Regions from separate parts of the Methylobacterium sp. UNC300MFChir4.1 genome, predicted to be linked through region 2. Evidence: riboswitches for the same ligand, from Rfam matches in the RefSeq annotation. Region 2 holds a riboswitch; each other region holds the start of a gene.

Evidence for each region. Region 2 has a riboswitch for cobalamin ahead of BMY19_RS26800 (TonB-dependent receptor). Riboswitches for the same ligand answer to the same signal wherever they lie in the genome.
Region 1: it holds a riboswitch for cobalamin, as region 2 does, so the genes downstream of both, BMY19_RS22570 (TonB-dependent receptor plug domain-containing protein) here and BMY19_RS26800 (TonB-dependent receptor) in region 2, are expected to answer to the same signal.
Region 3: it holds a riboswitch for cobalamin, as region 2 does, so the genes downstream of both, BMY19_RS19630 (TonB-dependent receptor) here and BMY19_RS26800 (TonB-dependent receptor) in region 2, are expected to answer to the same signal.
Region 4: it holds a riboswitch for cobalamin, as region 2 does, so the genes downstream of both, BMY19_RS00050 (TonB-dependent receptor plug domain-containing protein) here and BMY19_RS26800 (TonB-dependent receptor) in region 2, are expected to answer to the same signal.

Annotation. Positions count from the first base shown of each region.
Region 1 is NZ_FOCS01000019.1:102,593-109,728, forward strand. Features, by position in the region: gene BMY19_RS22550 (DUF6925 family protein) at 1-221, opposite strand, end outside; gene BMY19_RS22555 (ABC transporter ATP-binding protein) at 235-1,014, opposite strand; gene BMY19_RS22560 (FecCD family ABC transporter permease) at 1,011-2,057, opposite strand; gene BMY19_RS22565 (ABC transporter substrate-binding protein) at 2,054-2,887, opposite strand; gene BMY19_RS22570 (TonB-dependent receptor plug domain-containing protein) at 2,896-4,866, opposite strand; cobalamin riboswitch at 4,985-5,194, opposite strand; gene nikA (nickel ABC transporter substrate-binding protein) at 5,518-7,059, shown strand; gene nikB (nickel ABC transporter permease subunit NikB) at 7,071-7,136, shown strand, end outside.
Region 2 is NZ_FOCS01000031.1:21,956-29,091, forward strand. Features, by position in the region: gene BMY19_RS26800 (TonB-dependent receptor) at 1-1,608, opposite strand, end outside; cobalamin riboswitch at 1,740-1,938, opposite strand; cobalamin riboswitch at 2,206-2,417, shown strand; gene BMY19_RS30645 (hypothetical protein) at 2,608-3,006, shown strand; gene BMY19_RS26805 (DUF1289 domain-containing protein) at 3,442-3,642, shown strand; gene BMY19_RS26810 (hypothetical protein) at 4,216-4,626, shown strand; gene BMY19_RS26815 (hypothetical protein) at 4,659-4,952, shown strand; gene BMY19_RS26820 (hypothetical protein) at 5,441-5,689, shown strand; gene BMY19_RS26825 (AAA family ATPase) at 5,801-7,136, shown strand, end outside.
Region 3 is NZ_FOCS01000015.1:51,209-58,344, forward strand. Features, by position in the region: gene BMY19_RS19600 (ATP12 family chaperone protein) at 16-807, opposite strand; gene BMY19_RS19605 (HAD-IA family hydrolase) at 854-1,519, opposite strand; gene BMY19_RS19610 (hypothetical protein) at 1,602-1,982, opposite strand; gene BMY19_RS19615 (alpha/beta fold hydrolase) at 2,184-2,897, shown strand; gene BMY19_RS19620 (RluA family pseudouridine synthase) at 2,864-4,264, opposite strand; gene BMY19_RS19625 (NUDIX hydrolase) at 4,407-4,874, opposite strand; cobalamin riboswitch at 4,979-5,172, shown strand; gene BMY19_RS19630 (TonB-dependent receptor) at 5,457-7,136, shown strand, end outside.
Region 4 is NZ_FOCS01000001.1:6,160-13,295, forward strand. Features, by position in the region: gene prpC (bifunctional 2-methylcitrate synthase/citrate synthase) at 1-992, shown strand, start outside; gene prpB (methylisocitrate lyase) at 1,006-1,923, shown strand; cobalamin riboswitch at 2,696-2,897, shown strand; gene BMY19_RS00050 (TonB-dependent receptor plug domain-containing protein) at 3,016-4,986, shown strand; gene BMY19_RS00055 (ABC transporter substrate-binding protein) at 4,995-5,828, shown strand; gene BMY19_RS00060 (FecCD family ABC transporter permease) at 5,825-6,871, shown strand; gene BMY19_RS00065 (ABC transporter ATP-binding protein) at 6,868-7,136, shown strand, end outside.

The DNA of each region.
Region 1 (7,136 bases), on a different contig from region 2:
TAGGCCACCGGACGCAGGTCGGGACTGGGAGCGAGCGCGATGGCGCCCCGCTCCGTCGCCAGACCCATGCGCCCGTCCGGCAGCGGCGACGTGGCCTCGTCGGGATCGCGCATGAACTCGGCGATGGCCCCGAAGCTGCCGAGGCTCCAGGCGGTGCCGGGATCCGCCAACGCCTCGCGCAGCAGGGTCGTGACCGCGTCAGCCCGTGATGGTGACGTCATCGCGTTCCTCCGTCTAAGCCCCGGACCGCGCCCAGGGCAGGATGTATCGGGATCCGTCAGAAGCCCAGCCCCGCTCGGCCGTAACCCCGAACGCCTTGGCAAGCAGGACGTCGGTCAGAGCTTCCTCCGGGGTATCGTCGGCGACGAGGCGGCCACCGGCCAGCACGACGATGCGATCGCAGAACCGGGCCGCGAGCGTCAGATCGTGCAGCACGGCGACGACACCGGTACCGTCTCGCGCGATGGCCCGGAGCAGCGCCATGGCGTCGAGCTGGTGCGCCGGGTCGAGGGCCGTGACCGGCTCGTCGACGAGAAGCCAAGGCGCCTCGACCGCCAGAGCCCGGGCGAGCAGCGCGCGCATGCGCTCGCCCGACGAGAGGGTCGGCTCGGCTCGGTCGGCGAGGTGGAGGATGTCGGCGCGCGCCATCGCCCGTGCGACCGCGGCATCGTCGACTTCGGTGGGGGATGCGAAGGCCCGGCGGTGCGGCAGCCGGCCGAGCGCCACGATCTCGCGAACCGTCATCGGCCAGCCGACCCCCGCACCCTGGAATAGGGCGGCGATGCGGCGAGCCCGTTCCTCGCGGGCCAAGCCGGACAACGGATGGCCGTCGAGGGTGACCTGACCCTGCGTCGGGACAATGAGCCCCGCCAGGGCACGAAGGAGCGTGGTCTTACCGGCTCCGTTCGGGCCGACCAGCCCGATGAAGCGACCGGGCTCCAGGATCAGACCGATGTCCGAGACGATGGTCCGTCCATCCAGCGTCACCCGGGCGTCGTGCAGACCGAGGCTCATGCCCGCCTCCCGCGACCGCGTAGGAGCAGCACGATCAGGAATGGCGCCCCGACCAGCGCGGTCACCACGCCGAGCTTGAGTTCGGGTCGGGTGGCGAGCAGGCGCACGCCGATATCCGCTGCGAGGACCAGGACCGCTCCCGCGAGGCCGCTCGGCAGCAGACAGGCGCCGGGACGGGCACCGACGAGCGGTCGCATCAGATGCGGTACGACAAGGCCGACGAAGCCGATGGCTCCGGTAACCGCGACCCCGCTGCCGACCGCCAGGGCCGCACCGGTGACGAGACGCAGGCGCACGGAGACCAGGCCGACCCCGAGGCTCGCGGCGGTGTCCTCGCCGAGCGTCAGGGCGTCGAGGGCGGAGCCGGTCGACAGCATCAGGCCCCAGCCGACAGCCATCAGCGGCAGGCACAGGAGCACGTGGTCCAGGCTGCGGTCGCTGAGCGAACCCATCAGCCAGAACACGATCTCCAGGGCCGCGTATGGATTCGGCGACAGGTTCAGCGCCAGCGCGGTCAAAGCCCCGGCTAGGCTCGACAGCCCGACCCCTGCGAGGATCAGCCCGAGGGTGCTGCTGCCGCGGGCGGCGAGCGCGTTCAGGAGGAGCGCGGCGACGCCGGCGCCGGCGATGCCGCCGAGCGGCAGGGCGAGGCTCATGGTGGCAGCGAACCCGCCGTAGAAGACGATGACCGCGCCGAGCGCCGCCGCGGAGGAGATGCCGAGAATGCCGGGGTCCGCGAGCGGGTTGCGCAGGTAGCCCTGCATCGCGGCGCCGGTCAGGCCGAGGCTGAAGCCGACGAGGCCGCCGAGCAAGGCGCGCGGAACACGAAGCTCCCACAGGACCAGGGCCGGCAGCGTCGTGCGACCGAAGACGAGGTCTGCGAAGGCGGCGGGCACGTCGAAGGGCGCGTAGCCGATGGCGACGGAGGCGAGCGTCAGCGCGACGACGGCGATGCGGAGGATAGCGATGACGGAACGCCGGCCCCGCGGCGTGCCGAGGCGCCGGGATGCCGCGGGGCTGAGCGCGGTGACGGGGGCGTTCATGGTCCGGGCGCCCGTGCATTCGCAGCCTCGGCGAGCCGCGCAACGACCTCCGCGACCTGTGGCCCCGGACAGGTCCAGAAGCGGTTCGGAATGTCGACTGTCCGATGCGCTCGTGCGAAGGCCTGGAAGACGGGATGGTGCAGGAGTGTGTCGGCGAGCGAGGGCGAGCCCGGTGCGCCCTCGTCGACGACGATCAGGTCTGGGTTCGCCAGCGCCGCGGCTTCGAGGGGCACCTGCCCGAAGCGGTCACGCCCGATCTCGGCCGAGACGTTCACGAGGCCGGCGGCGCGGATCAGCGCGTCCCCGAGCCCGCCGGGCGCGACCGTGAAGGCGTTCGGACGCATCACCAAGGCACGCAGAGGCTGCTTGGCCGGGACGATGGCGGCAAGACGCGCATCGAGCGCCGCCACCATCGCCTTGCCCCGTTCGGGATGACCGAGCGCCGCTGCAACCTGCCGGATCTGCGCCCGGACGCCGTCGAGGTCGGCCGGCACACCGAGTTCGAGCACGGGGGCACCGACGCGCTTGAGCATGCCCACCGTCGTGCGCGTCGTGAAAGCACCTGCGATGACGAGGTCGGGTTTCAGGGCCACGACCTCCTCGGTGAGCCCCCGCGTTACCGGCAGCCCGAACGCCTCGCTCGCGACGGTCGACCCGCGCGGGTCACGGGCGAGGTAGGTGACGGCCAGCACCTGATCGCGGTCCGCCAGCCGCAGGACAAGTTCGTCGGCACACAGGTTCATCGAGACCACCCGCACGGATGCCGCCGCTGCGCCGAACGGCACGACGGACAAGATGGCCACGAGGGCGATCATGAGGCGCGACGGCATCCGCGACCTCAGAACGATGTCATGCGGACGCCGCCGTAGACGGCGAGCCCCGGCCCCTGGAAGCCGGTCGGGTTCTGGTAGCGCTGGTCGAACAGGTTATCGATCCGCCCGAACACCGTGAGGGTCTCGCTCCAGGCGTAGTTGACCGAGAGGTTCACCAGCGTGAAGCCGGGGGCTTTCAGGCGGGGCACGGAGAAGTCGCGGTTTCCGTCCACGAACGACCCCAGCACGATGAGCGTGCCGGTCATGGTCAGGCCCGGCATCAGGTTCCAGATTGCGGTCGCACTGACCTTGTTGCGTGGCCGGCGCAGCAGCTCTTGGTGGGCGATCTCGTCCTTCGTCACCGTGGTGGTCCAGTCCAGCCGCCCGCTCCAGAACTCATTGAAACGCAGGGCGACGAAGCTCTCGGTGCCGTAGGCGGTCGCACGGCCGACGTTCACGTTGGTGGAAAAGGTCGGATAGTAGGCCGTCTGGATCAGGTTCTTGAAGTCGGTCTGATAGTAGGTCGCGCCCACGGTCATGAACCCATCGAACAGCGGCTGCTCGAAGCCCCCGTCGAAGCCGTAGCTCTCCTCCGGCCGCAGGTTTGGGTTCCCGAAGAAGCGGAAGCCCGGGTAGTCCTGATAGAGTTGGCTCAGGGTCGGCGGCTTGAAGCCCGTGCCGACGCTGCCCTTCAGGCGGGTCCCGGTGCCGGGCACGATGTAGCTCGGCGCCACCCGGTAGGTGGTCGCGCCGCCGAACTGGTCGTTCGCGTCGTGGCGGATGTTGGCGACCAGCGCGGCTCCCGCGAAGGGCGTCGTCTGTAGCTCGGCGAAGCCGGCGGTGTTGCCGTTGGATCGGTCGATGCCGGTCGTTTCGAAGCGCTCATCCTCGCGCTGGGCCCCAAACAGCACGAGGTTGCCGGGTGAGACCTGCCAGTCGCCGCGGTAGTCGAACCGGGTTCGCTCGCCGAGGTAGGTGGTGGGCGTCGGCGGCGCGAGTGGATCCAGCGGGCCCGCGAACAGGCGGTCGAACTTCGAGTAGTTCGCCCCGAAGACGTTGTGGAAGCCCGGCACCGGCGTCCACTCGGCCTCGCCCCTCATGATCAGTTGCTGTTGGTCATTGAGGTTTCGGTACGGAAGCAGCACGTATGGGAAGCCGCCGTCAGCCTGGTCGAGATAAGCGCTGTCGGAGAAGCGCAGGACGTAGTTGAGCCGGAACTCGTCGGTGAGTTGCGCCCCGAGCTTGGTCGATACCGTCTTGATGTCGGTGAAGGCCGTCCGCAGCGGCACGCCGCGGGGCAGCAGTTCGAACGGGGTGACCTGAACGGCGGATTGCCGGATGTGGCCGACCGACACCGAGTAGTCGAAGATCCCCTCCGAGCCCGAGATGTTGCCGAACTGGTTGAAGGTTCCGAACGAGCCGCCCTCGACCGTCGCCGTTGCCCGAGCCGGTCCTTCGCCACGCTTGGTCACGACGGAGATGACGCCGCCGATGGCGTCGGCCCCGTAGAGGCCGCTCTGCGGCCCGCGCAGCACCTCGATCCGCGAAAGGTCGTAGGTCTGCAACTGGCTGAAATCGAAGGCGCGGTTTGGGGTCGAGGGGTCGTTGACGTCGATGCCGTCGATCTGGACCTTCACGTGGTTCGAGTTGGTGCCGCGGATGAAGACCGAGGTCTGACCGCCGGAGCCGCCGGTCTGCACGACGTTGAGGCCGGGCACCTGCTGCAGGGCATCCGGCACCGTCCGGCGCTGCTGCTCCTGAAGCAGGCGGTCGGTGAGCACGGTCACGCTCGATCCCGTGCTGGCAATCGGCGTCGGCACGCCGGTGGCTGAGACCGAGATCTCGGAAAGGGCGACTGCGGCCTGCGCGCCTCCCTGGGCATCGGCGAAGGGCGCGGCGACCTGCTGCGCGAGGGCGGGAATGGAGACGAGCAGCGCGGATGCCGCGCAGGACGGCGCCAGCGTGCGCCGGAGCGCGGAGGGGACGGAACAGGACACGGGGCGGCCTCGGGGGACGGCTGTGGCACGTCACCGCGAACGAGGCCTCGGCGGTCGCGTCCTCCAAGGAACCACGACGCCGCGACACCTCCCAGGACACCCCGCCCGGCAAGCTCCGCGTGTGACCACGGCTGACGGCAGGTCTCCTGGCTCGCGGGTCACCGCCCTCTCATCGTCTTCCCGGGCGAGGCCGCCCAGTGACGTCGTGATGAAGGACTCGCCGCTTACAGTTGCGGGGGCAGCCGCGGCATCGGCCGAGCCCTCACGGGCCTGACTTCACCGCGTTCCCTTTTGATCCCCGAGGGGAACCGTCTCGACCAAGCTAAGCTGCGGTGTGTCCATCCGTCAACGCACGGAAACACGTTGTTCAGATGTGTGGCGTCTGAGGCGTCGGTCGATGTCAAGACAGGTTGGATTTCCGCCAATCCGTCTCGAAGTCACACCCTCGCAAAGCGACGAACGGCTGCCGCGCTCGCACAGGAGAGGTTGGGCACGCTGAACACCTCAGCAATGGTCGTCCGATCTTCGGTCGAGGTGATTGCCTTGTAGGATGCGGTTCACGGTCAAGCTTGGGCAGTGTATGACGTTCTGCAGCGATCCTCATACCGCGGCCGATACATGATCAAGTTGGCGACCCTCGCCGTCGCCGCGATGGCGGCAAGCTTCCTCGGACCGCTCCAGACAGCAGCCGGGCAACTCACCTATTCGTGGCCCTCGAACGTCGGACCGCTGAACCCGCACCTCTACGCGCCCAACCAGATGTTCGCGCAGGCGAGCGTCTACGAGCCTTTGGTGAAGTACCGCGGAGATGGATCGGTCGAGCCCTGGCTAGCGACCTCGTGGACCATCTCCGAGGATGGGCGGACCTACGATTTCGCCCTGCGCCCCAGCGTCACCTTCAGCGATGGGACGCCCTTCGACGCGGCCGCGGTCAAGGCGAACTTCGACGCGATCCTGGCAAACCGCCAGCGGCACGCGTGGCTCGATCTCGTCCAGCAGATCGAGCGCACTGAAGTTGTCGGGCCTCTGGCGTTCCGCCTCGTCCTGAAGGCGCCGCACTACCCAACGCTACTCGAACTCTCCCTGCCGCGGCCCTTCCGGTTCCTGTCTCCGAGCGCCCTGGGCCCCGGCGGTACGACGGCCGTCGGCATCAGGGGGCCGGTCGGCACGGGGCCGTGGCGGCTCGTCGACACCCAGCTCGGTGTCTTTGACACGTTCGAGAGCAATCCGGGCTACTGGGGCCGGAGACCCATCTTCGACCGGCTCGTCGTAAAGGTCGTCCCCGATCCCAACACCCGCGTCATGGCCCTGCAGACGGGTGAGATCGACCTCGTCTACGGCGCGGCCGGGCAGATTCCTTCAGAAGCCTTCGTCCGGCTCCGGCAAATGGGTTCGAACTTCGCCGCAGCGGTCTCGCCGCCACTGGCGACCCGGGTACTGGCGATGAACTCCGCGCGCTTCCCGACCGATGATCGGGCGGTCCGCCTCGCCATCAACCATGCCGTCGACAAGGATACGCTGGTCCGGACGGTGCTCGACGGGATCGAGCCACGAGCCGATTTCCTATTCGCGCCGCGCGTGCCGTACGCCGACGTCGGGCTGAAGCCCTATGGCTTCGACCGGGGCGCGGCCTCCCGCATGCTCGACGCGGCCGGCTGGACGCTCGGGCGCGACGGCGTGCGTGCAAAGGACGGACGCCGCCTCGCCGTCGAGGTCGATTTCGTCGGGACCAACGCCCAGCAGCGCGCGATTGCCGAGGTTCTCCAGTCCGATCTTAGCCGCGTGGGCATCGACGTCCGGCTGATCGGCGAGGAGGAGAGTTCGATCCTGGCCCGCCAGAAGGATGGCCGCTTTGGCCTGATCTTCGGCGAGACCTGGGGGCCGCCCTACGATCCCGCCTCTTTCATCAGTTCGATGCGCACCCCGTCACACGCAGACTATCAGGCGCAGGTCGGGCTGCCGGAGAAGCCGGGCATCGACGCGACCATCGCGGAAGTGCTCGCCACGACCGACGAGACCGAGCGCCGACGGCTCTATGCCAAGCTGCTGACCACACTGCACGAGGCCGCAATCTACCTGCCGATCTCTCACGCCGTGGCCATCGAGGTTCATCGTACCTCGATAACGGACGTCGGCTTCGGCGCGACGATCAACGAGATCCCCCTCGCTGCCATGCGGCCGGCAGCCCGATGACCGCCACGCCGATGCTCCGCTTCATCGCCGCCCGCCTCGCACTGATCCCGCCGATGCTGCTCGGCGTGTCGATCCTC
Region 2 (7,136 bases):
ATCGAGCCGGAACAGGGCCAGGCTCGTCTCCAGCCCGGCGATGGAGCGATTGCGCAGGCCGATCTCGTAGCCGGTGGATGGGACGAGGAAGGGCGAGCGGGTGGTGTTAAACAGCGACGAGGTCGGATCGACGGTGGCGGTCACGCCGCGCACGTCGTTCGAGTGGAAGCCGCCGCCGTAGTTCACGTAGAGCTCGGTGTCGAACCAGGGGCCCAGGACGAGGCCGAGCTTCGGGTTGACGATCCCATCCCGCGCCTTCCCGGAATTGGCTGGCGTGTCCGACACGACGCTCGCGTAGTAGCCATCGGCCCGGAAGCCGAGGCTGGTGCGCAGCCAGTCGGTCCAGCGCACGCGGTTGTCGAAGTAGAAGGCACCGCTCGTCTCCAGTACGCGGTCGTCGAGGATGCCCGAGCGGTACTGCCGGTTGGTGGTGTTGAACAGGCCGACGCGGATCGAGTCGGTGCGGGTCTGCACGCCGATCTCGTTCTCCATCGGAAGGCCGAACAGATCGCCCTGGAAGATGTGCAAGGCCTCGCCGCCGCCGATGATGCGCTGGTCGAGCTGGTGGAACTGGTCCCCGTTGACGGGATCGTTCAGAAAGTAGGTGAAGTCGTTGAACAGGTTGAGCTGCGAGCGGATCACGTAGGCCGAGGCCCTCGTGACCCCGGTATCGTCCGTCGCACTGAACCGGCCCGACAGGGAGAACCGGGAGGTGTCGCCGCCATCGGTCGGGTTGATGGTGCCGTAGCGGCTGATCAGCCCGGAGACGATGGCCCGCTCGGGAATCTGGTTGGTGGCGGTCCAGCGGGCAGCGTAGGCCATACCGGTGACGGAGAACCCGTCCAGCGCCGTGCCCTGGCTGTAGCGGGCGACCGTGCTGATCTTGCGCAGGGCATCCGGCACGGTCCAGGGCCCGTCGTAGACCTGCGCGTCGGCGGCGACGAGTAGGTTGCCTTCAGCGAACGGGGTCGAGGCGATTGATAGGGCGCGCTTGTAGCCGAACGAGCCGATTGAGGTGAGCGCGAGGTTCTTCTGCACACTGTCGAGGTAGTCGATACGCACCGAACCGGCGGAGGCGAAGTCGCCGTCGCGGACGAAGTACGGCCCCTTGTGGAACTCCACCGCGCCGACGAGTTCGGGGATGAGGAAGTTGATGTCGGCGTAGCCCTGTCCGTGGGCATGGGTGCGCATGTTGAGCGGCATGCCGTCGAGGAACAGGGCGATGTCGGTGCCGTGGTCGAGGTTGAAGCCGCGCAGGAAGAACTGGTTGGCTTTACCCTCGCCCGAGTGCTGCGTGACGATGAGCCCCGGGACGGCCTCCAGCACCTCGCCGGGGCGGGTCACGGGCCGGTTGTTGACCTGCGCCCCGGTCAGGATCCCGGAGCTGGCCGAGTCCACGCTGAGCAACGAGCCGCCGATGCCCGTGACACCGCCGACATATCCGGCGCTTGCGGCAGGCGCGGTTTGCGGCTTCGTGGCTACCGTTTCCGAGGTGACCGAGATCTCCTCCAACGTTGTCTCAGCGGTGGAAGTGGCCTGTGCAGGACGATCCTGCGCATGGGATGCGGTCGACAGCACGACGAGGCTGCAACCTGAAAGCGCGAGCATGGCGCGAAGAGAACGACGGGACACGTAAGCCTCGACGGCGGCAGTGGCACGTCACCGCGAATGAAGTCGCCGCGCTCGGCAGCAGCCCAGCGATTCGACACCCGTCAGGACACCCCGCCCAACGCGTTTCGCGTGTGACCACGGCTGACGGCAGGTCTCCTGGCTCGCGGGTCGTCGCCCTTGCACCGTCTTCCCGAATGACACGCATCCAGTGACGCGGTGGTGCTGGGCTCGCCGCTTACAGTTGCGGGGGCAGCCGTGGCTTCGGGACTAGCCCCTCACCACGTTCCCTTTTGATCCCCAAAGGGAACCGTCCGGCAAGGCTTAGCATTCGGGCGGCGCTCGCCGTCAAGGCGCAATCCTGCGTCTACGTTTGAACTCGTATTTTCATCCGGGTGGTGTGTCGGGTCGGATACGCCGCCGTGTCGCCACCCTTGACGGCGGACGATTGCCTGCCTCGGATCGTTCATGGCCTTCTGAACGATCGGTCTCGACACATCGATGTCCTTGAACCCCGAAGGGGGCTCTCGCCGCGGACACGGTCGGCCGTGGCCGAGGCAGATCAATAAGCCGCTTTGACAAACTCCATAGCTTCGCGCCATGCTTGGCTATCGTGGTTCCTCGAACCGGCTCGCCGGGTCGAGGCTAAGAGGGAATTCGGTGAGCCTGAAAAGGCGATGCCGGAGCTGCCCCCGCAACTGTAAGCGGTGAGTCTTTGTCGACAATGGTCACTGGCGCTCGCGCCGGGAAGGCCAGGCAGAGACGGTGATCCGTGAGCCAGGAGACCTGCCTCGATCGATGAACGTCTCTCGGGCGGGGTGTCCCGGTGGGTCGCTTGCAGCGGCTGCGTCGGGATGGCGTATCCGCACCGAGATGCAATGCGTCCGCCTGGCCTTCGCCCCAATCTGTCGGGGTTCGCCAGTGTCCGATCTTCGCTCTCACGATCCACTCTCTCCTGCCGGCGTACCTGAAGGTGCTCAGGCGCGCGGCGCAACGACTGTGAGTGTTCAGGCCGAAGCGGTCGGACAGAATCTTCGTGCGCAGGTGCAAGCCTACGCCACGCAGCGCAAGGACCAGGCCGCCAAAGCCGCTGCGGATGTCGCCACTGCGTTCAAGGTCACCAGTAAGAACCTCGACGGCTTCCCATGGATCAAAGCGAGTTGCGAGCGGGCCGCGCGCGACGTCGATGCGTTCGCTGACAGCCTCGCGCAGCAATCTGTCGGCGAGATCACGAATGCGATCGGTGCGGCTGTCCGCCGTCGGCCTGGCCTCGCTGCAGCGACAGCGGTTACAGCCGGTGCTGCGCTCTTCTATGTCGCCCGTCGTCCCGAACTGCGTGGACTGCTTCGTCGGCAGGTTGCGCCCCAGATCGATAGCAGCCCGACACCGGAGGCTTAGAGATTGGCCTGATGCCCCTCTGGCAACGCACGAGCCCCGATCCGGTCCGCCGGCCGGCCGGCTTACTCCTCGACAAGGCTGACAATGCGCACTCTCCGTGACGATCAGGAACCGGTCGATGCGCGTCGGCCCCGTTATCGCATCGGTGAGGCCAGGGGGGGGCGGCAGCTTCGACCCGAGCACGCCTCTACACGAACAGCCTTGAACCTATCTTGAAGGCGATCGTCGACCAAACCGGGTGGTCCGCGACCGAGATCGCAGGCGAGATGACCTGTCGCGGTCTGAGCAAGACCCGCGGCAGCCGGATCTGGACCTCTGCCGATGCCCACAAGCTCCTGCGTCGCCTCGACCAGGCGTCCGGACGACGAGAGGTCAAACCGAACAGTTAAGCAAATCTACGCCGCGATCCTCCTGCTTCCGTAGAGTTTGCTGACCATGAGTTCGAGCAAGCCGTCGAGCCCCTGCACGAAAGTCTGTGTCCTCGATGGCGCTACCGGATTATGCCGCGGATGCGGTCGAACCCGTCAAGAAATCGCAATGTGGGGTGGCATGTCGGAGGTAGAGCGGCGTCGTACTATGAGTAAACTTGAATCTCGCCTGCTCACGAGCATCCGTCAGAACGAGGTCAAATCATGAGTTTGCTGTCCGAAGCGGATCATTCTTTGACCGATTACACCGTGGTTGTTCGACGATGTGAGCTTCTTCCGAGCCACTTTCGATGGAAGGTGTTGCGCCGTGGCGTGCCTCTCGATCTCGATGGGTACGCTTATGCTTCACGCTGGATGGCCGAACAGGCGGGCGCGGTCGCTCTAAAATGTGAGTTCGATCGCAGACGCATCCAAATGACAGCCGATCACACGAGGTTCTGATGTACGAACGGCTGAGATATCCTTTTCCAGTCATCGGCCACAGCCGGACGCTGCCCAAGCGATACAAGTACTCGTGCGGCGTACGGCTGTGGCCGATGAGGCTATCCCTTCCTTCGAACGACAACTACACGCCGGTTAAGCGGATCATGGCAAGCTTCGCGCGTTACATCCGGTACATAGCGACTATGGCAAGGCGCTTCGCAAGGGACCGCGCGGCGAATGCGGGCGAGCTATCGCAAATCCGCACTCGCCCACTGAGCGTCAAAGACGCTTGATGCGTTCTCAACTGCAGGGATGCAGGCGCAGCCCAGTCGCGACCAGCGCCATAGTGCTGCGAGGCTTGGTCGCGCGCCTGCACGAGACCGAGGGGCCGGATCGCGATCTGGATTGCCAGATCGACACCGCCATCTACCGGATCGAGTGGCGGCCCTACCGTGATGACGCTAAGATGGTCTGGGGCCACGGCCCGGACGGGGCGGTTCTCCGCCACGGCAGAGAGAGTTGCCCGGCCGTCACCGCGAGCCTCGATGCCGCGCAGGCGTTGCTGACACGTGCGCTCCCGGGCTGGTCCTGGCAGGTGCATACCGAAAGCCGCCCTGAAGCTGGCTTCTGCGCCGCAGTGTGGCGCTCCTGGGGAAGGACCGCCTACCAGCGCCGTGTCGCTGAAGCCCTGCCGACGCCAGCCCTCGCGCTTACTTTCGCGGTGCTGACCGCACTTTTGGATGATCCCGAAGCCGATGATGCTCTCTGAGAACAGCCCGGCTGCCAGCAAATCCTGACGCCATGCTCGCCCAACAGACCCTCGGCGCCCTGATCGACCGTCACGTTTCGACTGACGTCCCCGAAGCTGTGGAACTTCATACCGACGCCTGCCTCGCCGTGCTCACGAGCTGCGAGGTCGAGCGCGATGAACATGCTCACGCCCATGCGCGGTTGAAGCAGATTGGCGGGTGGTTTGGCGGCGACCCCGTCCAGGTGGCGGCGCTGATCGACACGCTGGCAGCGCTCGACCCTCTGCGCCGAGCCCGGCGCAAGGCGGTTCTCACGCGCGCCTGGGCCGATCTTCTCACCGTATGAAGGGCGCCAGGCCCCCTGGTAGCGCTTGAACGCCCTTGGGTGAGGTGTCTCACAATCCGCAGGCGGTACAAGACGAGATTCTGCGTTATAGATTTTGCGACACGGAACATTATTTTTTCTTTGCGATAAATAGTTTATCTCATCCCAGATGGACGGCTACCACAATGAACTGGCCTGACCGGCCGGCTTTGGACCGACCTGATTGAGAGGATCACACACATTCCGTGGCTGCGCGCCTTCATCGATAGAGCCCGGCCGAATTGCGCGCTCTTCGACCCGCTCGACGAGGCCGTCGCGGCGATCGCACCCCTCTCAGTGGCGGGCGAGGGCCGGACGCTCGGCTTGTTGGACTGAGACCCCCGATTACAGCGCGGCAGCTTTCCGGCGGATGCTGGACCGGCTGGGCATCAAGCTCGCCATCCACGTGGTCCAGCCGTGGTGAGGACGGCGCGCGCGCTCGATGGACATCCGCGGATCAGGCTCGACTGATGACCTCCCCGATGGCCCATCCGAGGTCCGTTGAGCTCCGCTCCTGGGAGATCGGAATCACCCTCGCTCTGTTGTGGGCTGCGGGCGCGGCGTTGCGCATCACGATCCTGGCCCTGCCGCCAGCGCTGCCGGCCGTCGTGGCCGCAGGACTATCGCCGTTCGCTTGTGGACAAGCCTTGCGTCCGCTGGCGTTCGTTCATGATATGTTCCATGAACCGGCATCGCCTATGGCGCAGGTGATCTCCTGACGCGACGCCCGCAGATCGTCTCGATTCCATCGAGACAGCCGCGTCGCCTCATCACCCCCAGCATCCACGCTGCCGGCCGGCGCTCCCGCGTACGGCCGAGGGAGATCTTTTATGCTCGTCTCATCATATGCACTCGCCCCTGCGATCTCAGCACCGGCGGAAGGTGAAGCTTCCGACCAACTCGCCCGCGCCTTCCTGCAGCAGCTCGCGCAAGATGAGCGGAAACGCCTGAAGGCAGGCCATCGCTCCACGTCGTACCCGTTCGAAGACGATGCTCCGCTCGACGACAGCGATGCCGTCGAGCAGATCGTCGCTCAGGACGAGGCGAACCGTGCCGAGACGGCACATGTGCCCATCCCGGCCGATCTCGCGGCCGTGGCCGTGATGCTCGCAAGGGCCGTGGCGGCCGAGACCGGCTTGGTCCGCCGTCTACGTCGCGAGGCGCCCGTGGTCGCGCTCGCGACGAATGTCTCCGACCTCGTCGAGCCGGTCCGGATCGTCGCCGAAAAGTGCCTGTTCCGCTCCCAGACCAAGGTCGTCGACCTCGCCGTGGGGCGAGGCGGCCGGGAACTGAGCCGCCGGCATGCCGCGCTTTTCGTCTGCGACGGGATCGGTCGCGATGCTCGGCCGGACAAAGGCAACGAGGTGATCGGCAGCGCCCTGCATGTGCGTATTCCGATCGTCGGCATCGCGCCCGACCCGAAGCGACAACTGCCACGAGACCTGATGCGCTCGGCCGAGCACCGGATCGCATTGCCCGGATTGGATCAGACTGGCCTCGCATTCGTGGTCGAAGCCGTCGTCGGCGGCCTTCCTTCGCGGAGACTCGATCCGGACCTTCTGCGCATGATCGACATCGCCGATCTGCCCGTCGCATTTCGGAGAACCGGTACGCCCGATGCGTGTATCGACGCGCTTGAGCGGATCCTCGCCTCCAAGGCCGACTTTCTCGGGGACGGCCCGGCACTGGAGGTGCTCGACGGCTACGGCGAGGCCAAGATCTGGGGGCTGGCTGCCGCCGCCGATCTTCGGGCCTATCGCGCGGGACGGTTGGGATGGGCGCAGATCGATCATCGCGGGCTTCTCCTGTCGGGCCCACCCGGCGTTGGAAAGACGAGCTTCGCTAGAGCCTTGGCAAAGAGCGCGCGCGTGCCGCTGGTGGCGACCTCCGTCGCCGAGTGGAACGCGTCGGACTACCTGTCCGGGACCTTGCAGGCCATCCGCAAGGTCTTTGCCCAGGCCAGTTCGCAGGCACCCTGCATCCTGTTCATCGACGAGCTCGACGGCATCTCCGATCGTGCCCAGATCCGGGGGGAATTTGTCCAGTACTGGACGCAGATCGTGAACCTGTTCCTCGAGTTGCTCTCAGGCGTGGACGAGCGGCCGGGCGTCGTGGTCGTGGCCGCGACGAACCATCCGGAGAAGATCGATCCTGCGGTGAAGCGGG
Region 3 (7,136 bases), on a different contig from region 2:
GACCGCGGCCCGGGCTCAGCCGCCGGCCGCGACGAACGCGGCGGCCGCCTCGAACTCCGTCCGGCGCGCCTCGAGGCGGGCCTCCGCCTCGGCGTCGCGCCCCCAGACGGCAGCCTGATAGGTCTCGTCCACGTGGGCCGCGGCCCAAGCCTCGGCCGGTGTCAGCCGGCCCTCGAGAACCGCCAGGGCGATCAGCAGGGAGCCGGTCAGCGTCGTCAGGGTGTGCAGGCCCGCCAGCCGGAACGGGTCGGTCACCGCGTTCACCGCCGCGGAGAGCGCCTGGATCGTGTCGGCCGGCTGCGCGACGTGCATGACGCCCTCGCTCAGGATCACCCGCGCACCGAACGCGTCCCGTGCCCAGGCGAGGATCGGATCCCAGGCCTCCGCCTGGGCCGCCACGAGGCGCTCCGGATCCCCGGCGCGGTAGGCCATGAGATCGGTGCCCGCGTAGGCGCAGAGATCCGCCGCGACCTCGGCGAGGCGGGGCGTGACGCCGTCGATCGCCGTGTTGGCCAGCCGGGTCAGGGGCATCCGCGCGGGGTCGATCGCCGTGTCCTGGGCCTGCCACTCCGCCGCGACGCGCTCGGCCAGGGTCCGGCTGGGGAGACGCAGCGGGTTGCGGGCCGGCGTGTTGGCCGGACGTCCGTCCAGGGTCAGCCGGAACCCGTCGTCATCCTCGGAGAAGCCGGCTTCCTTGTAGAAGCGGTGGGGCAGGGCCGGCTTGGCGTGGCCGCGGGCGGCCCGGACCGGATCGGGCCTGTCACCGTCGCTCGGTTGCCCGAGCCAGTCTGTCGTCTGATCGCTCATGGAGGCGAGATAGGCGCTTCCGGCCCCGCGCGCGAGCCTCCCGCGATCAGGAGCCGGTCGCGAGCCCCTCGAGGAGCAGCGTCTCCAGCGCGGCGGCACTGGGGACCACCGTCACGGCCCCGGCCCCGTAGAGCGCGTCCGGCGGATGGTAGCCCCAGGCGACCCCGACGGCCGTCGCACCGGCCGCCACGCCCATGGCGATGTCGAAGGTGGTGTCGCCGACCATCACGGTGGCCTCGGGCTCGCAGCCGGCCTCGCGGATCGCCTGCTGCAGCATGGTCGGATCCGGCTTCGACGGCGCGTCGTCGGCGCTCTGGGTCGTGGCGAACCAGTCCGCCCAGCCGTAATGCGCGATCAGCCGGTCGACACCGCGCCGCGACTTCCCGGTGGCGAGGCCGATCAGCACGTCGGAGCGCCCGTGCAGCCGGGTCAGCAGGTCGGCCATGCCGGGGAACAGGGGCTCCTCGTGGGCGGGGTCGAGCCGCAGGCGGTTGTAGGCCTGCTTGTAGCTTTCCGAGAGTTCCGCGACCGGGCCGTCCTCGCCGACGAGGCGCCGGAAGGCCTGCGGCAGCGACAGGCCGACCACCGACAGGGCCTCCCGTCGCCCGGGCGCCGGCAGACCGTTCTCCGCGAACGCCACCTCCTGGGCCGCCACGATCAGGTGCTGGCTGTCGACGAGGGTGCCGTCGACGTCGAAGACGACGAGCCTCATCGCGACTGACGCGCCGGAAGTCGCGCCGGAAGTTGCGCCGCAAGCCGCCCCGACGGCGCGGATGAAAGGAGGCGGGTCCCCGTCACGGCTTCCGGCCCGGCTGGGCCGGCGCGGCCGCGGCGGGCTGGCCGCCGGGGATCCGGGTCCGCTCGTAGCCGAGCCGGCACCGGATCAGGAAGCGCCGGCGCTTGCCGCCGCGCAATCCGCGCTGATGCGAGGCGCGGTTGCAGGCCGCGTAGGAGCGCCGCCGGCGCTCCGCGCGGGCACTGTTGGCGGTGCGCGGGGCGGCCTGCGCGGGCGCCGCGCCCGGGGCGGGCACCGGGGCCGGATGCGGGGCCGCCGTCTCGGGGGGGTGGGTGCCGTTCGCCGTCGGCGCCGCCCTGGTCGTCTCGCCCGGCGCGGCATGCGCGATCGGCCCGGTGAGGCACAGGGCGGCGAGGCAGGCCAGCATCGCGAGCTTCATGTGTCAGGGTCTCGAACCGCCGGGAACAGGCCCCGCGGCGGATCGGCGGGGCGCGGGGCAGCATATGAGGCGGCGCGGCCGGTTGCCAAGGCATGCGCCGCGCGGGACGCTCGGACCGCACCCGACTTTCACCGAAGATGCCGCGGCGCTGACGGGCGCTGGCGTGACGGTTATCGGGGGGACGGGAAGGGTGATCCGGCGATGAACCTCGTGCTGCTGCCCGGCTTCATGACCGACGCCGACCTCTGGTCGGACGTGGTCGCGCGCCTCGCCGAGGTGGGTCCGATCACGCACGGCGACCTCGCGCGGGACGCCGCCATCGCCGACATGGCGCGCCGCGTCGTCGCGGAGGCGCCGCCGCGCTTCGGGCTCGTGGGCTTCTCCATGGGCGGCTACGTCGCCCGCGCGGTCGCCCGGCTCGTGCCGGACCGGGTGGAGGCGCTGGTCCTCGTCGCCACCTCGTCGCGGGCCGACACGCTGGCCCAGGCGCGCCGGAAGGCCGCCGCGGTCGCCCAGGTCCGCCAGCAGGGCTACCGGGGCCTCAGCCGTGCGGCGATCCTCCAGTCGGTGCACCCGGACCGCGCCGGCGACGGCGCCCTCCTGAGCCGGATCCGGCAGATGGGCGACCGGCTCGGCGGAGAGGTCTTCCTGCGCCAGGCCGGGCACGCGCGCGAATCCGATGGCGACCGCCTCGGCGCGATCGGCTGCCCGACCCTGGTCGTGGCGGCGGCCCAGGACGCCCTGCGCAGCCTCGACGAGGCGCGGGAGCTCCGCGACGGCATCCCGGGCGCGACGCTGAGGGTGATCGACGGGTCGGGCCACATGCTGCCGCTCGAGGCCCCGGACGCGCTGGCGGACGCGATCGTGCCCTGGCTGCGGGCTCAGGCCTCCGGAGCCTCGACGATCGGGTCGTAGCGGGCGGCGTCGAAGCCCAGGAGGTTCCAGCTCTGCGCCATGTGGGGCGGGAGCGGCGCGCTCACGTCGACCGGCTTGCCGGTCCGCGGGTGCGGGATGACGATCCGCCGGGCGAGCAGGTGGAGGCGGTTCTGGATGCCGCCCGGCAGCTCCCAGTTCTCGACGGAGAAGTATTTCGGGTCGCCCACGATCGGGTGGCCGATATGGGCCGCGTGGGCGCGCAGCTGGTGCGTGCGGCCGGTGACCGGCTTGAACGACAGCCAGGACAGCTTCTGGGCCGCCTGATCGACCATCGCGTAGTAGGTCAGCGCGTGGCTCGCGCCCTCGTCGCCGTGCTTGGCGACCCGCATCCGCGCGTCGGCGTCGGTGGGCTCCTCCTTGGCGAGGTAGGTCGAGACGCGTCCCTGCCGGACCCGCGGCACGCCCGCGGTGAGCGCCCAGTAGATCTTCCGCGCCGCCCGGGACCGGAAGCTCTTGGCCAGCGTCGCGGCGGCGAGCCGGGTCTTGGCGATGATCAGGCACCCGGCCGTGTCCTTGTCCAGCCGGTGGACGAGGCGCGGCTTCTGGCCGTCCGGACCCGTGAGGGCGGCGAGCAGGCCGTCCACGTGCCGGACCGTCCCCGAACCGCCCTGGACCGCGAGGCCGAAGGGCTTGTTGAGGATCATCATGTCGGCATCCTCGTAGAGGATCAGCGACCGGATGAAGGCGGCGTCGTCCTGCTCGCGGGCGGCGCTGCGCGGCCGCTCGGTGGGCTGGTCGAGGCGCAGCGGCGGCACGCGCACGCTCATGCCCGGCTCCAGCCGGTCGTTCGGCTTGGCGCGCTTGCCGTCGACCCGCAACTCGCCCTTGCGGACGATGGTCTGCACGCGGGTGAAGGGCAGGAGCGGGAAGCGGGCGGTGAGGAAGCGGTCGATCCGCATCCCGGCCTCGTCCGGCTCGACGGTCAGGGTCTGCACGCCGGAGGCGAGGGTCGCGGAGGCGGCGGCGCGCTGCTCGCGCCGGGTCGGACCGGGCGCGGGGGCAGAGGCGAGGGCTGGGGATGGGGCCGCCGAGCGCTTGGCCGGCGGCCGGCCGCCGGGCTTGCCCGCCGCGGCGTCGCGCGGTGCGGCGGCCTCGCGGCGCGGCTTCGGCGGCCGGGCCGGCGCCGGGGCCGCAGCGGCCTGCGCGCCCCAGGGATCGCGGGTGCCGGCATCCTCGCCGCGGTTGCGGGCCGCGCGCTCGGCGGCGTCGCGGGCGCTGGTGCGCGGGCCCGTGCGGGCGCGGCCGTCGGCCTGGGCCTTGCCGCCCCTGAACTTGCTGACGCTGGACTTGCCGGCCTGAGGCTTGCGCCCCGTCGGCCCGCCGCTTCTGGGAGGTCGTATCGTCATGCTTCCGCCGGCACCCGTCTCCGCGTCGGACGGAGCGTCCGGGCGCATGGGCCGCGGCGTCGCGGACGTCCGGACCGATGGGATTGCCCGGCTGTAGCATCGCCCGCGCCGACCGGCAAAGGCAGTGGGCCGGCCCGGTCCGTCAGGGCTCCGCGCGCCACGCGTCGCGGAGGCGGTCCTTCAGGCCGGCGGGGAAGAGGTCGGGACCGCCCGGCACGTCGAGCCCGTCCAGATCGCACCACCGCGCCACGCAGGCGGTGCCGGAATCCTCGTGGAAGACGAAGCGCTCCTGCCCGTCGAACCGCCCCGGCGGCAGGGCGACGGGGAACAGGAACAGCACCTCGTGCCCGACCTGCCCCTCGTGCGTGAAGATGTTCTCCATGACGCGGGGGCCGCCGAGCACCGAGACGGTGACGCCGAGCTCCTCCCGGAACTCCCGGATCAGGGCGTCCTCGACCCGCTCGCCGAACGCGACGCTGCCGCCGAGCGGCCGGACGCCTTTCAGCCGCCCGTCATCCGCGCGGACCTCGGCCACGAGCAGGCTGTTGCCGCGCCGGGGCAGGCCCAGCGCCTTCACGCGAATCTCCGCAGGGGGCCGCCAGACCGTCATCCCGCAGGGGCTAGCCCGTCGTCGGCGCGGTCGCAACGGACCGGCGCACTGCGCGCCGATCCACGGCAACAACCGGACACACGGTTGACGCCCGCCCCCGCTACGGCCAAGCTGTGCTCGACGGTTCCCCTCGGGGATCAAAAGGGAACGCGGTGAGGGGTTCGCCCCGAAGCCGCGGCTGCCCCCGCAACTGTAAGCGGCGAGCCCTTCACCACCACGTCACTGGGTCACCCCGGGAAGACGGTGCGAGGGCGGCGACCCGCGAGCCAGGAGACCTGCCGTCAGCCGTGGTCACACGCGAAACGCGCCGGGCGGGGTGTCCTGGCGGGTGTCGAGGCGCCGCCAGTCCCGAGGGGAGGCGGCCGCCGAGGCCTCGTTCGCGGTGACGTGCCACAGCAAGCGCGCCCGCGACGCCGTTCCCCATGCCCGTCTCCGCCGTCCCGAGCCCCTCGAGCCCTGTCGCAGGACGCCGCCGCGCGCCCGCGCAGAGAGAGGCTTTCGCACGGCGGGTGCATTGTAATGTTATTACAATGCCTGTAGGACGCGGGGGCCGGCGCGCGCCGCGCACGGACCGCTTTCCCCATGTCTCCATCGACCCATCGCTCCTGCCTCGGCGGGCGGGCCCCCCTCTGCGGCGTTCTCCTCGCGCTCCTCGCCAGTCCGGCCGCCGCCCAGGAGGCGGTCACGCTGGATGAGCTGTCGGTCGCGGGCGCGGGCGGCGACCCGGGCCGCCTGCCGCCGAACGGGCTCAACCTGCGCACGCGCGACCGGACCGCGAGCCGCCTCGGCCTGACGCCGCTGGAGACGCCCGCCAGCCTCGACATCGTGTCGGGCGAGACCGCGCGGCTGCGCGGCCAGGACACGATCGCCGAGGCCGTGACCCAGGACGCGACCGGCATCACCACCATCGCGGCGCCCGGCAACGGCAACGGCGCGTTCACGTCCCGCGGCTTCGCCGGACCGAACTCGATCCAGCAGCTCTACGACGGCACGCGCTTCTACGTCGGCGCCAACACCGTGACCTTCCCGTTCGACACGTGGAACGTCGAGCGGATCGAGGTGCTGCGCGGGCCGTCCTCGGTGCTCTACGGCGACGGCGCCATCGGCGGCGTCATCAACGTGGTGCCCAAGAGGCCGGTCTTCGTGCCGATCAACGCCGCCCGCGCGGTGATCGGCACCGACGGGGTCGCGCGGCTCGCCCTCGATTCCGGCGGCCCGCTGGGCCAGGCTGAGTACGGCGACACCTTCGCGTACCGCCTCAACGTCAGCAGCAACCGCGCCGACGGCTGGATGCGGCCGAAGGGCGATTTCCGCAACCTCGCGGTCTCCGCCGCCCTGCTGTTCCGGCCGAGCGCCGACCTCGCCTTCACCCTGAGCCACGATCTCGGCTACCAGGAGCCCGCCCGCTACTGGGGCACCCCGCTGGTCGAGGGACGGATCCCGGATCTCATCCGGTTCAACAACTACAACGTCCGCGACGCGAAGATCACCTGGGCCGACAACTGGACCCAGCTCAAGACCGAGTGGTCCCCCTCGGCCGACATCACGATCCGCAACACCGCCTACCGGCTGACCAGCCGGCGCCACTGGCTCGACGTCGAGCAGTACAGCTACAACCGCGGCACCGGGCTCGTGGACCGGGGCGACTACCTGGAGATCTACCACAGCCAGGAGCAGGTCGGAGACCGCCTCGACGCGACGGTCCGGGGCAGCCTGTTCGGGCTGCCGAACCAGTTCGTGGCCGGCTTCGACGTGAATCACATCGACTTCCGCCACACCAACAACTTCTATTTCGACGCTCCGACAACCAGCGTACCGCTCACCGGCTACGATCCGGGCCTGTTCCCGCAGAACGGCCGGGCGCGTCCAGCCTACGCGACGCAGACGAGCCAGGCCTCGGTCTTCGCCGAGGACCGGGTGATCCTGTCGGACAAGCTGTCGTTCCTCACCGGCGTGCGCCTCGACGTGCCGACGCTGAACCGCGAGGACCTGCAGACGGGATCGCGGTTCGAGAAGACCTACCGGGCGCTCGGCTACCGGTTCGGCCTCGTCTACAACCCGACGCCGGACAGCGCGCTCTACGCCCAGTACAGCTTCGCCACCGACCCGGTGAACAGCCTGATCACGCTGTCGCAGTCGCTGGCGGGCTTCAAGCTCGCGACCGGCGATCAGGTCGAGATCGGCGCCAAGGGTCTGGCCTTCGACGGCGCCCTCGAATGGACCGTCGCGGGCTACCGGATCGTCAAGGACAACCTGATCTCG
Region 4 (7,136 bases), on a different contig from region 2:
TGATCCACGGCACGTTGCCCACTCCGGCGCAGCTCTCGGCCTACAAGGCGAGGCTGCGGGCGCTGCGCGGCCTGCCCTCGGCGGTGAAGGCGGCGCTGGAGACGCTACCGGCCGCCGCCCACCCGATGGATGTGCTGCATTCCGGGGCCTCGATCCTGGGTTGCGTCCTGCCGGAGGCGCACGACCATAACCATGCCGGCGCCCGCGACATCGCCGACCGCTTGATCGCCTCCTTCGGCTCGATGCTGCTCTACTGGCATCAATACGCCCAGAACGGCCGCCGCATCGACGTCGAGACTGACGATGAGTCCATCGGCGGCCACGTCTTGCATCTGCTGCACGGGCGCCCTCCGAGCGAGAGCTTCGTGCGCGCCATGCATACCTCGCTGATCCTCTACGCCGAGCACGAGTTCAACGCCTCGACCTTCACGGCGCGGACCATCGCCGGGACGGGCTCGGACATGTATTCCTGCGTAGCCGGGGCAATCGGCGCCCTACGGGGCCCCAAGCACGGCGGCGCCAACGAGGCGGCCTTAGATGTCCAGAAGCGCTATGTCGATGCCGATCAAGCCGAGGCCGACATTCGCCGCCGGGTCGAGGCGAAGGAGGTGGTCATCGGCTTCGGTCACCCGGTCTACACGATTGCCGATCCACGCAACGCGATCATCAAACGGGTGGCCCGGTCTCTGTCCGAGCAGGCCGGCGCCATGAAGATGTTTTGCATTGCCGAGCGGATCGAACAGGTCATGGGCGAGACCAAGCGGATGTTCCCGAACCTCGACTGGTACTCGGCCGTCCTCTACCACATGATGGGTGTGCCGACGGCGATGTTCACGCCGCTGTTCGTCATCTCGCGCACCTCGGGCTGGTCCGCCCACGTGATCGAGCAGCGAGCGGACAACAAGATCATCCGGCCCTCGGCCAATTATGTCGGCCCGGAGAACCTGCCCTTCGTCCCTCTGGCCGAGCGCGGCCTGCCCCTCCACGCCTGAGGCGAATCTTCCGATGCCCTATCTCGTGGCCGACGATTTGCCCGCCGAAAATGCCGGCCTGCGCTTCCGCCGGCTGCTGGACCAGCCCGGTATCGCGCGACTTCCGGGCGCTCATAACGGGCAGGCCGCGCTTCAGGCCAAGGCGGCCGGGTTCGAAGGCCTCTATCTCTCCGGCGCGGCCATGACCGCGTCCATGGGCCTGCCCGATCTCGGGATCATCACCGTCGACGAGGTGGCGTTCTTCATCCGCCAGATCGTCCGGGCCTCGGGCCTGCCGCTGCTCGTCGATGGCGATACCGGCTACGGCGAGGTGCTGAACGTGATGCACATGGTCCGCACCTTCGAGGAGGCGGGCGCCGCAGCCGTCCATCTGGAGGACCAGATCCTTCCCAAGAAGTGCGGCCACCTCAACGACAAGAAGCTCGCGGACGCGCACGACATGGTCGCCAAGGTCGCCGCCGCCGCGAGGGCGCGGCGCCACCTCTACGTCATCGCCCGGACCGACGCGGCGGCGAGCGAGGGACTCGACGGCGCGGTTGCGCGCGCGAAACTCTACGTGGAGGCGGGGGCCGATGCGATCTTCCCCGAGGCGTTGAATACGCCGGAGATGTTCAAGGCCTTCGCGCAGGCCATGCCCGGCGTGCCGCTCCTCGCCAACATGACGGAGTTCGGCTGCACTCCATTCTTCACGGCCTCCGAGTTCGAATCCTTCGGCTACAAGATGATCATCTGGCCGGTCAGCTCCCTGCGAGTTGCCAACAAGGCCCAGGCCGAACTCTATGCGGCGCTCGCGCGGGACGACGGCGCCCATGGCATGGTCGACCGCATGCAGACTCGCGCGGACCTCTATGCCTCGATCGGCCTGCATGCCTACGAGGCGCTCGACAGCTCCATCGTCCAGACCATCGTTCCGGAAGGGATGCCGCAGTGATGAATGCTTGATTTACCCTTGGCTATTTTGATCGCGCTCACGGTTGGTTGACGCCCCTGGTACGACTGCCTTCCATCCGTCCCGCAAACCTGTCACCATCGCACGCTGAGGGGGCTTCGCGATCATCAGAGTTCGGGGATGTTGTCCTTATCCGAAGAGGCGGGATCGCTCACGGTTACGTTTGATCCGGATGCCGATCTCACGCTCAATCTGGCCTCCAGAAAGAATCTTGCTCTGGCACGGATTAAAGCCTGTTTGAAGCGGCATAATCCGAAAGATCTATATGCCGACGATCGGATCGTACGAGCATATTATGGTCGAATATCAAAAAGAGCGCGTGATACTCTGGTGAACGAGGCTTACTCGATTTCAAAGGAGATCAAGCAAATGCCTCTGACGCCGAGAATGGTCTGCAGTATCTTGAATATCTCATCGCAGGAGAGAATCAGGCTGATGCGGGAAGGCAAAATTAATCGATCTGGACAATCTCAATTTTGTTCTGATAATCATCAGGGTTATTTCTCTCTATTTTCGTCAGAGAGCGTTCGAGATTACTTAAGATCTATTCGGAGCTAAATTGTGTCAATTATTAGCGTTTTATTATAACCGATATAAAATCAAAACGGTTCATATTACGAGATCTGCCAATAGATAAACGCTTTGTATCAAGATCTCGAAATATCGACGACAGCTCGCCGGGACTTTCCCTGTCGCTGCAAAGTCACAGGCGCCCGCTCTTCCTGCAAGGCGCATTGACGAGGTTTCACGGCCTGCCGATAGTCGCCTGGACGGTTCCCCTCAGGGATCGAAAGGGAATGCGGTGAGGGCTTTCGAGCCCAATTCCGCGGCTGCCCCCGCAACTGTAAGCGGCGAGCCTTCCTGCCACCGATGTCACTGGGCGGCCTCGCCTGGGAAGACGGTGGGAGGGCACCGACCCGCGAGCCAGGAGACCTGCCGTCAGCCGTGGTCACACGCGGAGCTTGCCGGGCGGGGTGTCCTGGGAGGTGTCGCGGCGCCGCGGTTCCCTTGAGGACGCGACCGCCGAGGCCTCGTTCGCGGTGACGTGCCACAGCCGTCCCCCGAGGCCGTCCCGTGTCCTGTTCCGTCCCCTCCGCGCTTCGGCGCAGCCTAGCGCTGTCCTGCGCCGCATCCGCGCTGCTCGTCTCCGCTCCCGCTCTCGCGCAGCAGGTCGCCGCGCCGTTCGCCGATGCCCAGGGAGGCGCGCAGGCTGCGGTCTCCCTGTCCGAGATCTCGGTTTCGGCCACGGGCGTGCCGACGCCGATCGCCAACACAGGATCGAGTGTCACCGTGCTCACCGACCGCCTGCTTCAGGAGCAGCAGCGCCGGACGGTGCCGGATGCCCTGCAGCAGGTGCCGGGCCTCAACGTCGTGCAGACCGGCGGCGCCGGCGGCCAGACCTCGGTCTTCATCCGCGGCACCAACTCGAACCACGTGAAGGTCCAGATCGACGGCATCGACGTCAACGACCCCTCGACCCCGAACCGAGCCTTCGACTTCAGCCAGCTCCAGACCTACGACCTTTCGCGGATCGAGGTGCTGCGCGGGCCCCAAAGCGGCCTCTACGGAGCCGACGCCATCGGCGGCGTCATCTCCGTCGTGACCAAGCGTGGCGAAGGGCCGGCTCGGGCAACGGCGACCGTCGAGGGCGGCTCGTTCGGCACCTTCAACCAGTTCGGGAACGTCTCCGGCTCGGAGGGGATCTTCGACTACTCGGTCTCGGTCGGCCACATCCGGCAATCGGCCGTTCAGGTCACCCCGTTCGAGCTGCTGCCCCGCGGCGTACCGCTGCGGACCGCCTTCACCGACATCAAGACGATCTCGACCAAGCTGGGCGCGCAACTCACCGATGAGTTCCGGCTCAACTACGTCCTGCGCTTCTCCGACAGCGCCTATCTCGACCAAGCCGACGGCGGTTTTCCGTACGTGCCGCTGCCGTACCGGAACCTCAACGACCAGCAGCAGCTGATCATGAGGGGCGAGGCCGAGTGGACGCCGGTACCGGGCTTCCACAACGTCTTCGGGGCGAACTACTCGAAGTTCGACCGCCTGTTCGCCGGCCCGCTGGATCCCCTCGCGCCACCGACACCCACCACCTACCTCGGCGAGCGAACCCGGTTCGACTACCGAGGCGACTGGCAGGTCTCTCCCGGAAACCTCGTCCTGTTCGGGGCCCAGCGCGAGGACGAGCGCTTCGAGACGACCGGCATCGACAGGTCCAACGGCAACACCGCCGGCTTCGCCGAGCTTCAGACGACGCCCTTTGCGGGCGCCGCGCTCGTGGCCAACATCCGCCATGACGCGAACGACCAGTTCGGCGGCGCGACCACCTACCGGGTGGCGCCGAGCTACATCGTGCCCGGCACCGAGACTCGTTTGAAGGGCAGTGTCGGCACGGGCTTCAAGCCACCGACCCTGAGCCAGCTCTATCAGGACTACCCGGGCTTCCGCTTCTTCGGGAACCCGAACCTACGGCCCGAGGAGAGCTTCGGGTTCGACGGAGGCTTCGAGCAGCCGCTGTTCGATGGGTTCATGACCGTGGGCGCGACCTACTATCAGACCGACTTCAAGAACCTGATCCAGACGGCCTACTACCCGACCTACTCGACCAACGTGAACGTCGGTCGGGCCACGGCCTACGGCACCGAGAGCTTCGTCGCCCTGCGTTTCAACGAGTTCTGGAGCGGGCGGCTCGACTGGACCACCACGGTGACGAAGGATGAGATCGCCCACCAGGAGCTGCTGCGTCGGCCTCGTAACAAGGTCAGCGCGACCGCAATCTGGAACCTGATGCCAGATCTGACCATGACCGGCACGCTCATCGTGCTGGGGTCGTTCGTGGACGGCAACCGCGACTTCTCCGTGCCCCGCCTGAAGGCCCCCGGCTTCACGCTGGTGAACCTGTCGGTCAACTACGCCTGGAGCGAGACCCTGACGGTGTTCGGGCGGATCGATAACCTGTTCGACCAGCGCTACCAGAACCCGACCGGCTTCCAGGGGCCGGGGCTCGCCGTCTACGGCGGCGTCCGCGTGACGTCGTTTTGAGGTCGCGGATGCCGTCGCGATTCGGGATCGCCCTCGCGGTGATCCTGTCCGCCGTTCCCATAGTCGCGGCGGCGGCACCCGTGCGGGTGGTCTCCATGAACCTGTGCGCCGACGAGCTCGTGCTACGGCTTGCCGACCGCGACCAGGTTCTGGCCGTCACCTACCTCGCCCGAGATCCGCGCGGGTCGACGGTCGCGAGCGAGGCGGTCGGGCTGCCGGTGACGCGGGGCCTTACGGAGGAAGTCGTGGCTCTGAAGCCCGACCTCGTGATCGCCGGAGCCTTCACGACGCGCACGACGGTGGGCATGCTCAAGCGCGTCGGCGCCCCCGTGCTCGAACTCGGCGTGCCGACCGACCTCGACGGCGTTCGGGCGCAGATCCGGCAGGTTGCAGCGGCGCTCGGTCATCCCGAACGGGGCGAGGCGATGGTGGCGGCGCTCGATGCGCGTCTTGCCGCCATCGTGCCGGCCAAGCAGCCTCTTCGCGCCCTTGTGATGCGTCCAAACGCCTTCACGGTCGCGCCCGGCGGGCTCGGGGACGCGCTGATCCGCGCCGCCGGCCTCGTCAACGTCTCGGCTGAGATCGGGCGTGACCGCTTCGGGCAGGTCCCCCTCGAAGCCGCAGCGATGGCGAACCCGGACCTGATCATCGTCGACGAGGGTGCGCCGGGCTGGCCGTCCTTGGCCGATACCCTCCTGCACCATCCGGTTTTTCGGGCTCTCGCACGGGCGCACCGGACGGTCGACATCCCGAACCGCTTCTGGACCTGTCCGGGGCCACAGGTCGCGGAGGTCGTTGCGCGGCTCGCCGAGGCTGCGAATGCACGGGCGCCCGGACCATGAACGCCCCCGTCACCGCGCTCAGCCCCGTGGCATCCCGTCGCCTCGGCATGCCGCGCGCCCGGCGAACCGTCATCGCCGTCTTGGGCCTCACCACTCTCGCGCTGACGCTCGCCTCCGTCGCCATCGGCTACGCGCCTTTCGACGTGCCGGCCGCCTTCTCGGACCTCGTCGCCGGGCGCACGACACTACCGGCCCTGGTCCTTTGGGAGCTTCGTATTCCGCGGGCTCTGCTGGGAGCCCTGGTCGGCTTCAGCCTCGGCCTGACCGGCGCGGCGATGCAGGGCTACCTGCGCAACCCGCTCGCGGATCCGGGCATCCTCGGCATCTCGTCGGCGGCGGCGCTGGGCGCAGTTATCGTGTTCTACGGCGGGTTCGCCGCCACCATGAGCCTCGCCCTTCCGCTCGGCGGCATCGCTGGCGCCGGCGTCGCCGCGCTCCTCCTGAACGCGCTTGCCGCCCGCGGCAGCAGCTCCCTCGGGCTGATCCTCGCAGGAGTCGGGCTGTCGAGCTTGGCCGGGGCGCTGACCGCGCTGGCGCTGAACCTTTCGCCGAACCCCTACGCGGCCCTTGAGATCGTGTTCTGGCTCATGGGCTCGCTCAGCGACCGCAGCTTGGACCACGTGCTCCTGTGCCTGCCGCTGATGGCTGTCGGCTGGGCCCTGATGCTGTCGACCGGTTCCGCGCTCGACGCCCTGACGCTCGGCGAGGACACCGCCGCGAGCCTCGGGGTCGGCCTGGTCTCCGTGCGCCTGCGTCTCGTCACGGGTGCGGCCCTGGCCGTCGGAAGCGGTGTCGCGGTTTCAGGCGCCATCGGCTTCGTCGGCCTTGTCGTACCGCATCTGATGCGACCGCTCGTCGGTGCCCGTCCCGGCGCCTGTCTGCTGCCGAGCGGCCTCGCGGGAGCGGTCCTGGCCCTCGCGGCGGATATCGGCGTGCGCCTGCTCGCCACCCGGCCGGAACTCAAGCTTGGCGTGGTGACTGCGCTGGTCGGTGCGCCGTTCCTGATCGTGCTGCTCCTGCGCAGCCGCGGGAGGCGGGCATGAGCCTCGGTCTGCAGGACGCTCAGGTGACGCTGGATGGACGGACCATCCTCTCAGACATAGGTCTTACCTTGGAGCCCGGCAGCTTCGTCGGGCTGGTCGGCCCGAACGGGGCCGGCAAGACCACGCTACTTCGCGCTCTGGCGGGGCTGGTTACCCCGAACGGGGGTCGGGTCACCCTCGACGGCCGTCCGTTGTCCGGCTTGGCCCGCGAGGAGCGTGCCCGCCGCATCGCCGCCCTGTTCCAGGGGGGCGGCGTCGGCTGGCC